DNA from 3 places in the Acidovorax sp. 106 genome. Region 1 is predicted to be linked to each of the others. Evidence: predicted binding sites of a transcription regulator. Region 1 holds the regulator's gene; each other region holds the start of a gene.
The links. Region 1 encodes HrcA, which represses chaperone genes, less so after heat shock. Its sites were predicted from a motif close to TTAGCACTCNNNNNNNNNGAGTGCTAA; they were not measured.

Region 1 (3,272 bases):
TGATGCAATGATCAAGCCGTCAGCACGCTGATTGGATACGAATCTGCCTCCCACTTCCACGCGCAACTCCACCATGCCAGAGGTTCCGCCTCGGTTTACCACCACATCGTTCATGGCAAAGGCTTCGAAAACCATTTCATCGTTGCGCATGACTCTGGCGTGCATCAATGGCCGGGAATCTTCTTCATATTCACCTCGCAACATGGGCCCCAGTGTGGTTTGATAGGCATCGAAAGGGATATCGGTGATAAAACCCAATCGACCTTGGTTAATCCCAATCAGCGGCGTACCGTGCCGAGCAAGCCTTCTGGCAATCCCAAGCATGGTGCCGTCACCTCCAACGACCAGCCCGACATCACAGTTGGCAATCGCATCAACCTCTATGGACGCATATTGCCGCAGACCTGTGTTCGCAGCGGTCTCAGCCTCCAGCATGACTTCACAGCCCATATGGGTCATGAAGCTGGCAATTTCTTCCAGAGCCTGCAAGCTGCTGTCAGTCATGCCGGACGCTGCAGAGGCTTGGTATTTGCCAATCAAGGCGACGCGACGGAGTTTCGGGGTCATTTGGAAATTACATCATTAAAATCAAACAATGCTCGATGACCGTGCCAAGTTGTTGCTCAAAGCGCTTGTCGAGCGCTATATCGCTGATGGGCAGCCCGTAGGCTCGCGCACCCTTTCACGTGCGTCTGGGCTGGATCTTTCGCCAGCCACGATCCGCAATGTGATGTCGGATCTGGAAGAGCTGGGACTGATCGCCAGCCCGCACACCTCCGCCGGGCGTATTCCGACCGCTCGGGGCTATCGGCTTTTTGTGGACACGATGCTCACGGTTCAGCGCGATGGACTGGATACGCCACAACTGAGGCCAGAGCAGCCGCAAAAGGTCATTGCCAATGCAGCCCATCTGCTCTCAAACTTGTCTCAGTTTGTAGGCGTGGTCATGGCTCCGCGCCGTACCTCGGTGTTTCGGCACATTGAGTTCTTGCGGCTCTCTGAGCGACGCTTTCTGGTCATCATTGTCTCCCCTGAAGGTGATGTTCAGAACCGCGTGATCTTTACGGACGCCGACTATTCCCAGTCACAGTTGATAGAGGCCGCCAATTTTCTCAATGCCCACTATGCGGGGCTTGCAATGGAGCAGGTGCGCGAGCGCCTCAAGTCAGAGGTGGATTTGCTGCGGGGGGAAATCGCCGCATTGATGCAAGCGGCGGTGACTGTCAGCTCTGAGGTGCTTTCACAAGCGCAAGATGAAGTCGTGATTTCTGGTGAGCGCAACCTGCTGTCCGTCAGTGACTTCTCTAGCGACATGGGCAACCTGCGCAGGGCCTTCGACCTTTTTGAGCAAAAGACGCAGATACTGCGGTTGCTCGACATCTCCAGCCAGGCGGAGGGTGTGCGTATCTATATTGGCGGTGAGAGCCAAGTGGTACCATTTGAAGAGCTGTCTGTTGTAAGTGCGCCCTACGAAGTCGATGGCAAAGTGGTTGGCACTCTGGGGGTGATCGGGCCTACGCGCATGCCGTATGACAAGATGATTCAGATCGTGGACATCACCTCCAAGTTGGTTTCCAACGCGCTCAGCTACCGCAAATAAACACCTTACAATCCGGGGCTTCCGCGAGAGCGGGTTGGTACCGGGGCGTTAGCTCAGTTGGTTAGAGCAGAGGACTCATAATCCTTTGGTCGACAGTTCAAGTCTGTCACGCCCTACCAAAGCCAGCGGTTGTTTGTTCTCTTACTTTTTTATGAAAAGTTGAGGTTTTGGGGAAAATACCCATCAGAGTGCATTACAATCTGAGGCATGCGATGAAGTTGATGTCTTCGTTAAGTTGGCAAAAACAAGTTGCATAAATTTTTAGAGTTATAAAAATTTATGCTATAATTCAAAGCTTAGCGGCTGTAGCTCAGCTGGATAGAGTACTTGGCTACGAACCAAGGGGTCGTGGGTTCGATTCCTGCCAGCCGCACCAATGTTTAAAGCCTGCAACTGAAAAGTTGCAGGCTTTTTCATTTGTCTGATCGCTTGATTCTTTTTGGGGATGAGCGCGCTATGAGTAAAGCCTTTACCAAAGAGTCTGATGGAGATGAGGGTGATGAAGTCGCTCTGCCGCCCATCCCAGCCGGTGGAAAAAACTACATCACCCCCGCGGGATATGCCCGTTTGCGTTCTGAGCTACTGGACCTCATCGACAGCGAGCGGCCCAAGATGGTTGAGACGGTGCACTGGGCGGCCAGCAATGGCGACCGCTCGGAGAATGGGGACTACCTGTATGGCAAAAAGCGCCTACGCGAGATAGACCGGCGCATTCGATTTTTGACCAAGCGACTGGAGATTGCCGAGGTGGTCGATCCCAGTTTGCATGCTGGCAGTGACCAAGTCTTCTTTGGCGCAACGGTCACCTATGGCGACGATGAGGGCATCGATCGCACCATCACTATCATGGGGATTGACGAGGCCGACAGCCATGCAGGCCAAGTCAGTTGGATTTCTCCAGTAGCGCGTGCGCTGCTCAAGGCGCGTGTGGGCGATGAGGTGCCTTTGCCTACGCCGGGCGGGGTGAGGTCGTTGGAGGTTTTGTCCGTGATTTATCCAAAGCCTGCATTGCCCAGTTGAGACCCAAGCCATCCTGGATTGGTGGATGGCTTGAGGTGCTTGTGGTTGTCAGGTGGCTTGCGGAGTGATCCGCGAAGCACGGAGGACGGCCTGGGTGCGGCGGAGGTTGCGCAAGGCGGCTTCCAGGTGGGCCTGGTCTCTGACGGCGACGATGAAGCGCAGGTCCGTGGTGTCCAGGGCGACTTCATCGTCCATGTCCACATGGGTGATGTCCGCTTCGGAGTTGGCGAGTTCCTGCGCTATGCGAGCCAGCACGCCCTTGCCATTGGCAACGGTGACCACCACGCCGGTTTCAAACATCCGTGTTGGTTCATCGGCCCAGTCCACTGCGATAAAGCGTTCACTGTCTTTGTGTTGCAGCCGCTTGGCCACACTGCAGTGGGCGTTGTGTACAACCAGCCCTTCGCCGCGTCCTAGGTAGCCCACGATGCGATCCCCGGGCACAGGGCGGCAGCAAGGCGCGTACTGCACGGACGCATTTTCACTGCCATCCAGTGTGACGGCCCCCTGTGACAGCGTCTCGTGCGAGGTGTAGCGTTCTCGGGTGAGCAGCAGTGCGTCAGGGCGATGCCCGGTTTCGCTCAGCAGCACCACCAGCCGTTTGGCCACGATGCCTGCGATGCGCTTGCCCAGTCCCAGGTCTGTCATCAGC
Region 2 (3,272 bases), 120 kb from region 1:
CTCAACCCGTCCGGCCAAGCGACCAAGGTTCTCCTTGATGATCTCTTGGTGGAGCTTCTGGGCCTGCTTGCCTTTGGGCGGCAAGTCCAAGGCGAAGCGTAGGCATTCGAGCAAGGTTGACTTACCCGTTCCACGGCCACCAATCACCGTGTTGAGGTGGTCGGAAAAGTCCACCCTGACGCCATCAAGGTAGCCACCCGCCACGGTCATGCGTACAACCTTGCCAATCGGGCTTTGGGCCTGCTGCGAGTTGAGCCGGATTCGCGATCCCGGATCGAGAAAGGCAACCTTGAACGCGGCGAAGTTCGGCCGCGTCATCTTGATGAAGCAAGTGGCCCCCGGCTGCTCCAAGTCATCAGGCTTGGCAACATCCTTGGCGTTGATAGCCGCCACGGGGCGCTCACGCCGGTAGCTATCGTCCTTGTTCAAGAACACCTTGCGGTAGAAGTCACCCTCGACACTCGTGAGGTCATCTATCGGCCCCGGAATCTGGGCCGCGCGCAGTTTGGGATGCTTCCATACGTGGTTCAGCCGGTTTTTCAGTAGCCCGCTGTCCTGTGTGCAATGTGCAGCGTAGATGAACCCACCGAGTAGATCGACCTCTACGATCAACTCTTCAGAACTCAGGCGAGAAGGCCGGATGCCATCTGCTGGATCGTGCAGCTTGAGGTTTCCAAGGTAGCGATCAAGCTGCTGCACGGTCGTGCCCTCGGGAAAGAGGCAGACGTAGTGCGTCTTGTCGTTCGAGGCGATCTCGAAGCCGGGAAACACCACGATCCCGTGCGGCTCCAGCACCTGGCGCAATGAATCGACGCTCGCCACGCTGCCATGGTCGGCAAGGCCCACAACCTTGATGTCCAGCTCAAGGCACTTCTGAAGCAGAGCCTGGTTGTAGCCGCCTTCGTCCAGCCCGTGGTCAGCGCCCCTGTAAGTGCCGTTGTAGCCGACAGGATTGACCTGTAGTGCGCAGCGCCAGAAACGCGCGAATGTGTATTCATTGCCCATATCTCCTCCCTGATTCATTCGGCAGAGCGAAGTCGCCGGATGCCTAGGCCGATTCACCCGCCGACGTTCCTCAGTGGACAGTCTGGCAGATTCAGCGCCCAGAGGATCTCTACTGGCTAAGACCGCCCGTAAAAGCCAAGGCGGGCGACTGACTGAAACCAGTCTAAAGCACGCATTTAGGCACATGTCTGAGACCAGCCCCTGACGGCCGAAGAGGCGACGCGTCAGTCAAAACCGATACTGCGCCAGTTCAAAGTTCAGTGGAAAAAGTTCAAGATACAGTGAACATCGACAGCATCGACAACAACATCGACACCTTCGCCGCAATCCCATATACCAGCTGCGGGCGGGAACTTTGGCTTTAGCACTCTATCTAGCAGAGTGCTAACATGATGCCATTGAGGAAAGGATTCCCGGCATGACACACTCATCTGGAACCGCAATCACTGCTGTGACACCCACCAGCCCCTGGGCGCTGGTACCGGCCCTGGGCAACTTGGACGCCTACATTTCGGCGGTCAATCGCCTGCCCCTGCTGACGCAGGAAGAAGAGCAGACGTACGCCCGCCAACTCAAAGAAAACAACGATGTGGACGCTGCGGGCCGCCTGGTGATGTCGCACCTGCGCTTGGTAGTTTCCATTTCACGCCAGTACCTGGGGTACGGGTTGCCCCATGGCGATCTGATCCAGGAAGGTAACGTAGGCCTGATGAAGGCCGTCAAGCGTTTTGACCCTGACCAGGGCGTTCGGCTGGTGAGCTACGCTATGCACTGGATCAAGGCGGAGATCCATGAATACATTCTGAAAAACTGGCGCATGGTCAAGGTGGCGACCACCAAGGCCCAACGCAAGCTGTTTTTCAATCTGCGCTCGATGAAGCAGGGCTTCAAGGCCGATGCCAGCGCAGCCGATGCTGCCACGCACCGCGACACGCTGTCTGACCACGAAATCGATGTGGTGGCAGCGCAGTTGAACGTGAAGCGCGAAGAAGTCATTGAAATGGAAACGCGCATGTCGGGTGGCGATGTGCTGCTGGACCCCACCCCTTCGGACGACAGCGAGCAGGCCTTTGGCCCGATTGCGTACTTGGCCGATGCCTCGCATGAGCCCACGGCCATGATTGAGTCGCGCCAGCGCGATGTGCTGGCGTCTGACGGTATTGCCAATGCGCTGGCCAGCTTGGACGAGCGCAGCCGCCGTATTGTGGAAGAGCGCTGGCTGAAGGTGAACGACGATGGCTCAGGCGGGATGACGCTGCACGAACTGGCAGCGGTGTACGGCGTGAGCGCTGAACGCATTCGGCAAATTGAAGTGGCTGCGATGAAGAAAATGAAGAAGGCTTTGACGGAACCCGCCTAAGCCGTTGAAGCAAGGTGCAAATGGGGCGCAACCGGGCGTGCAGCCGCGCTACCATTTGCGAGCCTTGCCGATAAACCCCACACAGGGCCCGCCAGGAACCTGTTGATGCTGAGTGTGATGCCCCTGCGTGGTGGCTTCGCAAGCAAGTCAACAGATTTGGCGGGCTTTTCTTTTTGCGGGGTGAAAGCGCTTTGCCGTGTGCCGCACGTTCATACACCTTTGAAGGAGCCCCATGCATCCCGTGTTCTCTCGCCGCAGTGCCGTTGTCCTGGCGTTGACGGCATTGACTTCGTCTTGGGCTCTGGCCCAAAAGTCCCCTGCCGTTGCGAGCCAGGCCCCCTGGCCTACCAAACCGCTGAAGATTGTGGTCGGCTTCCCGCCGGGCTCTTCGCCCGACCTGACGGCTCGCACTTTTTCTGAGCCTTTGTCCAAGGCATTGGGGCAGCCGGTGCTGGTGGAAAACAAGGTGGGCGCAGGCGGCAACATTGGGGCCGATGCGGTGGCCAAGGCGCGGGATGACCACACGATTGGCTTGATGATCAATGGCAACATGACGATTGCCAAGCTGATCAATGCCGCCGTGCCCTATGACCCGCAAAAGGACTTGGCACCGCTGACGCTGGTGGGCACATCGCCCCTGGTGCTGACCGTACCGCTGAGCCAGCCCGGAGTGTCGGCCACCGCCGACGCCCGCGAGTTCATGGCCGCAGCACGCAGCGCAGGCGACAAATGGAGCTACGGCACGCCGGGCGTGGGCACAGTGGGCCACATTGGCACAGAGCTGCTGAAGGCGCGCAGCGGCATCAACCCGGTGCATGTGCCCTATGCAGGCTACCCACAGGTGGCCACCGCCATGCTGGGCGGGCAACTGCAGATGGCGCTGCTGCCCCCGGCGCTGGCGCAGGCG
Region 3 (3,272 bases), 490 kb from region 1:
GGCTGGCCATTACATGCCCATGCCGCCCATGCCGCCCATGCCGCCCATGTCAGGCATGCCGCCGCCAGCGCCGGCCTCGTCCTTGGGTGCGTCAGCAACCATGCACTCAGTCGTCAGCAGCAGCGAAGCCACAGACGCTGCGTTTTGCAGAGCAGTGCGGGTGACCTTTGTGGGGTCCAGAATGCCCAGCTCGAGCATGTCGCCGTAGCTGTCGTTGGCAGCGTTGAAGCCGAAGTTGCCCTTGCCGGCCAACACAGCGTTCACCACCACCGAAGCTTCGCCACCAGCGTTGTTCACGATTTCGCGCAGAGGCGCTTCAATCGCCTTCAACACCAAGGCAATGCCGTGGTCTTGGTCAGCGTTGTCACCCTTGATGGTGCCCACAGCTTGCTTGGCACGCAGCAGAGCCACGCCGCCACCAGCCACAACGCCTTCTTCCACAGCAGCGCGGGTCGCGTGCAGTGCGTCTTCCACGCGGGCCTTCTTTTCCTTCATTTCGACTTCGGTGGCAGCGCCCACCTTGATCACGGCCACGCCGCCAGCCAGCTTGGCCACGCGCTCTTGCAGCTTTTCGCGGTCGTAGTCGGACGTGGCTTCTTCGATCTGCACGCGCACTTGCTTGACGCGGGCTTCGATGTCAGCAGCAGCGCCAGCGCCGTCGATGATGATGGTGTTTTCCTTGCCTACTTCGATGCGCTTGGCTTGGCCCAGATCAGCCAAAGTCACCTTTTCCAGGGTCAGGCCCACTTCTTCAGCGATGACCTTGCCGCCTGTCAGGATGGCGATGTCTTCCAGCATGGCCTTGCGACGGTCGCCGAAGCCAGGAGCCTTGACAGCCACGACCTTCAGGATGCCGCGGATCGTGTTGACCACCAGCGTAGCCAGGGCTTCGCCGTCAACTTCTTCGGCAATGATCAGCAGAGGGCGGCCAGCCTTGGCGACTTGTTCCAGCGTAGGCAGCAGGTCGCGGATGTTGCTGATCTTCTTGTCGAACAGCAGCACGAAGGGGTTGTCCAGAATCGCGGATTGCTTTTCTGGGTTGTTGATGAAGTAGGGCGACAGGTAGCCGCGGTCGAACTGCATGCCTTCCACGACGTCCAGTTCGGAGTCGAGGGACTTGCCGTCTTCCACGGTGATCACGCCTTCCTTGCCAACCTTGTCCATGGCGTCAGCGATCAGCTTGCCGATGGTTTCGTCGGAGTTAGCGGAGATCGAACCGACCTGGGCGATTTCCTTGGAAGTGGTGGTGGCCTTGGAAGCCTTCTTCAGCTCGGCAACCAGGGCCGTCACAGCCTTGTCGATACCGCGCTTCAGGTCCATTGGGTTGATGCCAGCGGCCACGTACTTGAAGCCTTCGCGAACGATGGCTTGTGCCAGCACGGTGGCGGTGGTGGTGCCGTCACCAGCGTTGTCCGAAGTCTTGGAAGCCACTTCCTTCACGAGCTGGGCGCCCATGTTTTGCAGCTTGTCCTTGAGTTCGATTTCCTTGGCCACGGACACACCGTCCTTGGTCACGGTGGGGGCGCCGAACGAGCGCTCCAGCACCACATTGCGACCCTTGGGGCCCAGCGTGACCTTGACCGCGTTGGCCAGGATGTTCACGCCTTCAACCATGCGAGCGCGGGCTTCGCCGCCGAAAACTACGTCTTTTGCTGCCATGTTAGGCTCCTACAAGATGTGAATCAAAAATGCTTCTAGCGCTTATAAAGAAAGCGGTAGCAGCTATGAAAAAGTGAGTAATTCGAAGGCGAAGGGATTACTTCTCGACAACCGCGAACAGGTCGTCTTCCTTCATCACCAGCAATTCGTTGCCGTCGACCTTGACGGTCTGGCCCGAGTACTTGCCGAACAGAACGCGGTCGCCGACCTTCACGTTCAGGGCGATCACATCACCCTTGTCGTTCTTCTTGCCAGGGCCCACGGCCAGCACTTCACCTTGGTCAGGCTTTTCTGCAGCGTTGTCAGGGATCACGATGCCGGAGGCGGTCGTTGTTTCGCTTTCGATGCGCTTGACAATCACGCGGTCGTGCAGAGGACGAAGGTTCATTGCATTGCTCCTGTTTCAGTAAAAAAGCTGATCTACCCGGGACCCGCTGCGCGGATGCCCATAACTGCCAGCAGACGGTGTTAGCACTCGTCTGTGGTGAGTGCTAATGATAGGGGCATTTGATGACATTTCAAGAGGATGGGCTTGTGCTCAATGCAATGCGCCGTTGATGCGATGGCTGGTTGGGCGAGCGAATGAGGTGCGACTACCCTGCAATTACAATTCGCGGACATTTCAGGGCAGTGCGCGCATGTGTGCTTTGCGCTGTTCTTCTATTGGGGTGGTTGCGCCACCCGCGCTCTCGGTATTCCAGCCACCTTAGCCGCAATAAAGGCCCTGTGCCTCTTCAACATCGAGGAGTTTGATGGCATCCCTGCAAATCACCACAACGCTATTGGGTATTGGCCTGGCAGCGCTGATTTTGTACCTCATCCGCAGAGACCACCTGTACGTGATGCACGGCCTGTTCTGGGTGCTAGTGGCAGGTGTCGCGGCTGTGATGGGCGCGTTGCCCGGTCTCATTGACAAGCTGGCTGGGGTTGTGGGTATCAGTTATCCACCAGCTTTGTTGCTTTTATTGGCCAGCATTGTTCTTTTCATCAAGTCACTTCACAGTGACATGGTGAACACCCGAATTGAGCGAGATGTGCGCAGATTGAACCAGCGACTGGCATTGCTGCAGGCAGATCAAGACGGGCTGCGAGATCGTCTGCTGCAGAGTTCAGAGTCAGCACCATGACGCCTGCATTGCAGCCCGTGATCCTTTGTGGGGGGGCGGGAACAAGGCTGTGGCCACTGTCTCGTGAGTCCTACCCTAAGCAGTTCCTGTCCTTGCGGGGCTCCCGCACCATGTTGCAAGATACGGTGTTGCGCATGCAGGGCTTGGGTGGCGCGGCGCCGCCTCCATTGCCTCCGATCGTCGTCTGCAACACAGAGCATCGGTTTATTGTTGCCAGCCAGCTCGATTTGGCTGGCGTCCGCAATGCTCAAATATTGCTCGAACCCGTTGGCAAGAATACAGCCCCTGCATTGACAATTGCAGCGCTGCAAGCGTTGGCCGGCTCTGGAGACCCCGTGTTACTGGCAATGCCTGCAGATCACGTCATCTCAGACTTGCCAGCGTTTCACCAGGCCGCACAGCATGCATATACCGAGGCCTGTGCTGGAGCGATAGTCACCTTTGGTATCGTGCCCGACCGCGCGGAGACCGGTTACGGCTACATGA

Region 2: the regulator HrcA is predicted to act here: its motif matches at 1,367-1,393, upstream of rpoH (RNA polymerase sigma factor RpoH).
Region 3: the regulator HrcA is predicted to act here: its motif matches at 2,128-2,154, upstream of groES (co-chaperone GroES).

Annotation. Positions count from the first base shown of each region.
Region 1 covers NZ_RCCC01000001.1:3,142,317-3,145,588, forward strand. Annotated here, with positions in the region: gene C8C98_RS14010 (NAD kinase) at 1-567, opposite strand, end outside; gene hrcA (heat-inducible transcriptional repressor HrcA) at 596-1,600, shown strand; tRNA gene C8C98_RS14020 (tRNA-Ile) at 1,643-1,719, shown strand; tRNA gene C8C98_RS14025 (tRNA-Arg) at 1,900-1,976, shown strand; gene greB (transcription elongation factor GreB) at 2,057-2,620, shown strand; gene C8C98_RS14035 (bifunctional (p)ppGpp synthetase/guanosine-3',5'-bis(diphosphate) 3'-pyrophosphohydrolase) at 2,669-3,272, opposite strand, start outside.
Region 2 covers NZ_RCCC01000001.1:3,022,052-3,025,323, reverse strand. Annotated here, with positions in the region: gene C8C98_RS13470 (TrlF family AAA-like ATPase) at 1-1,005, opposite strand, end outside; gene rpoH (RNA polymerase sigma factor RpoH) at 1,424-2,365, shown strand; gene C8C98_RS13460 (tripartite tricarboxylate transporter substrate binding protein) at 2,598-3,272, shown strand, end outside.
Region 3 covers NZ_RCCC01000001.1:2,657,261-2,660,532, forward strand. Annotated here, with positions in the region: gene groL (chaperonin GroEL) at 10-1,659, opposite strand; gene groES (co-chaperone GroES) at 1,757-2,047, opposite strand; gene C8C98_RS11845 (DUF2304 domain-containing protein) at 2,412-2,786, shown strand; gene C8C98_RS11850 (mannose-1-phosphate guanylyltransferase/mannose-6-phosphate isomerase) at 2,783-3,272, shown strand, end outside.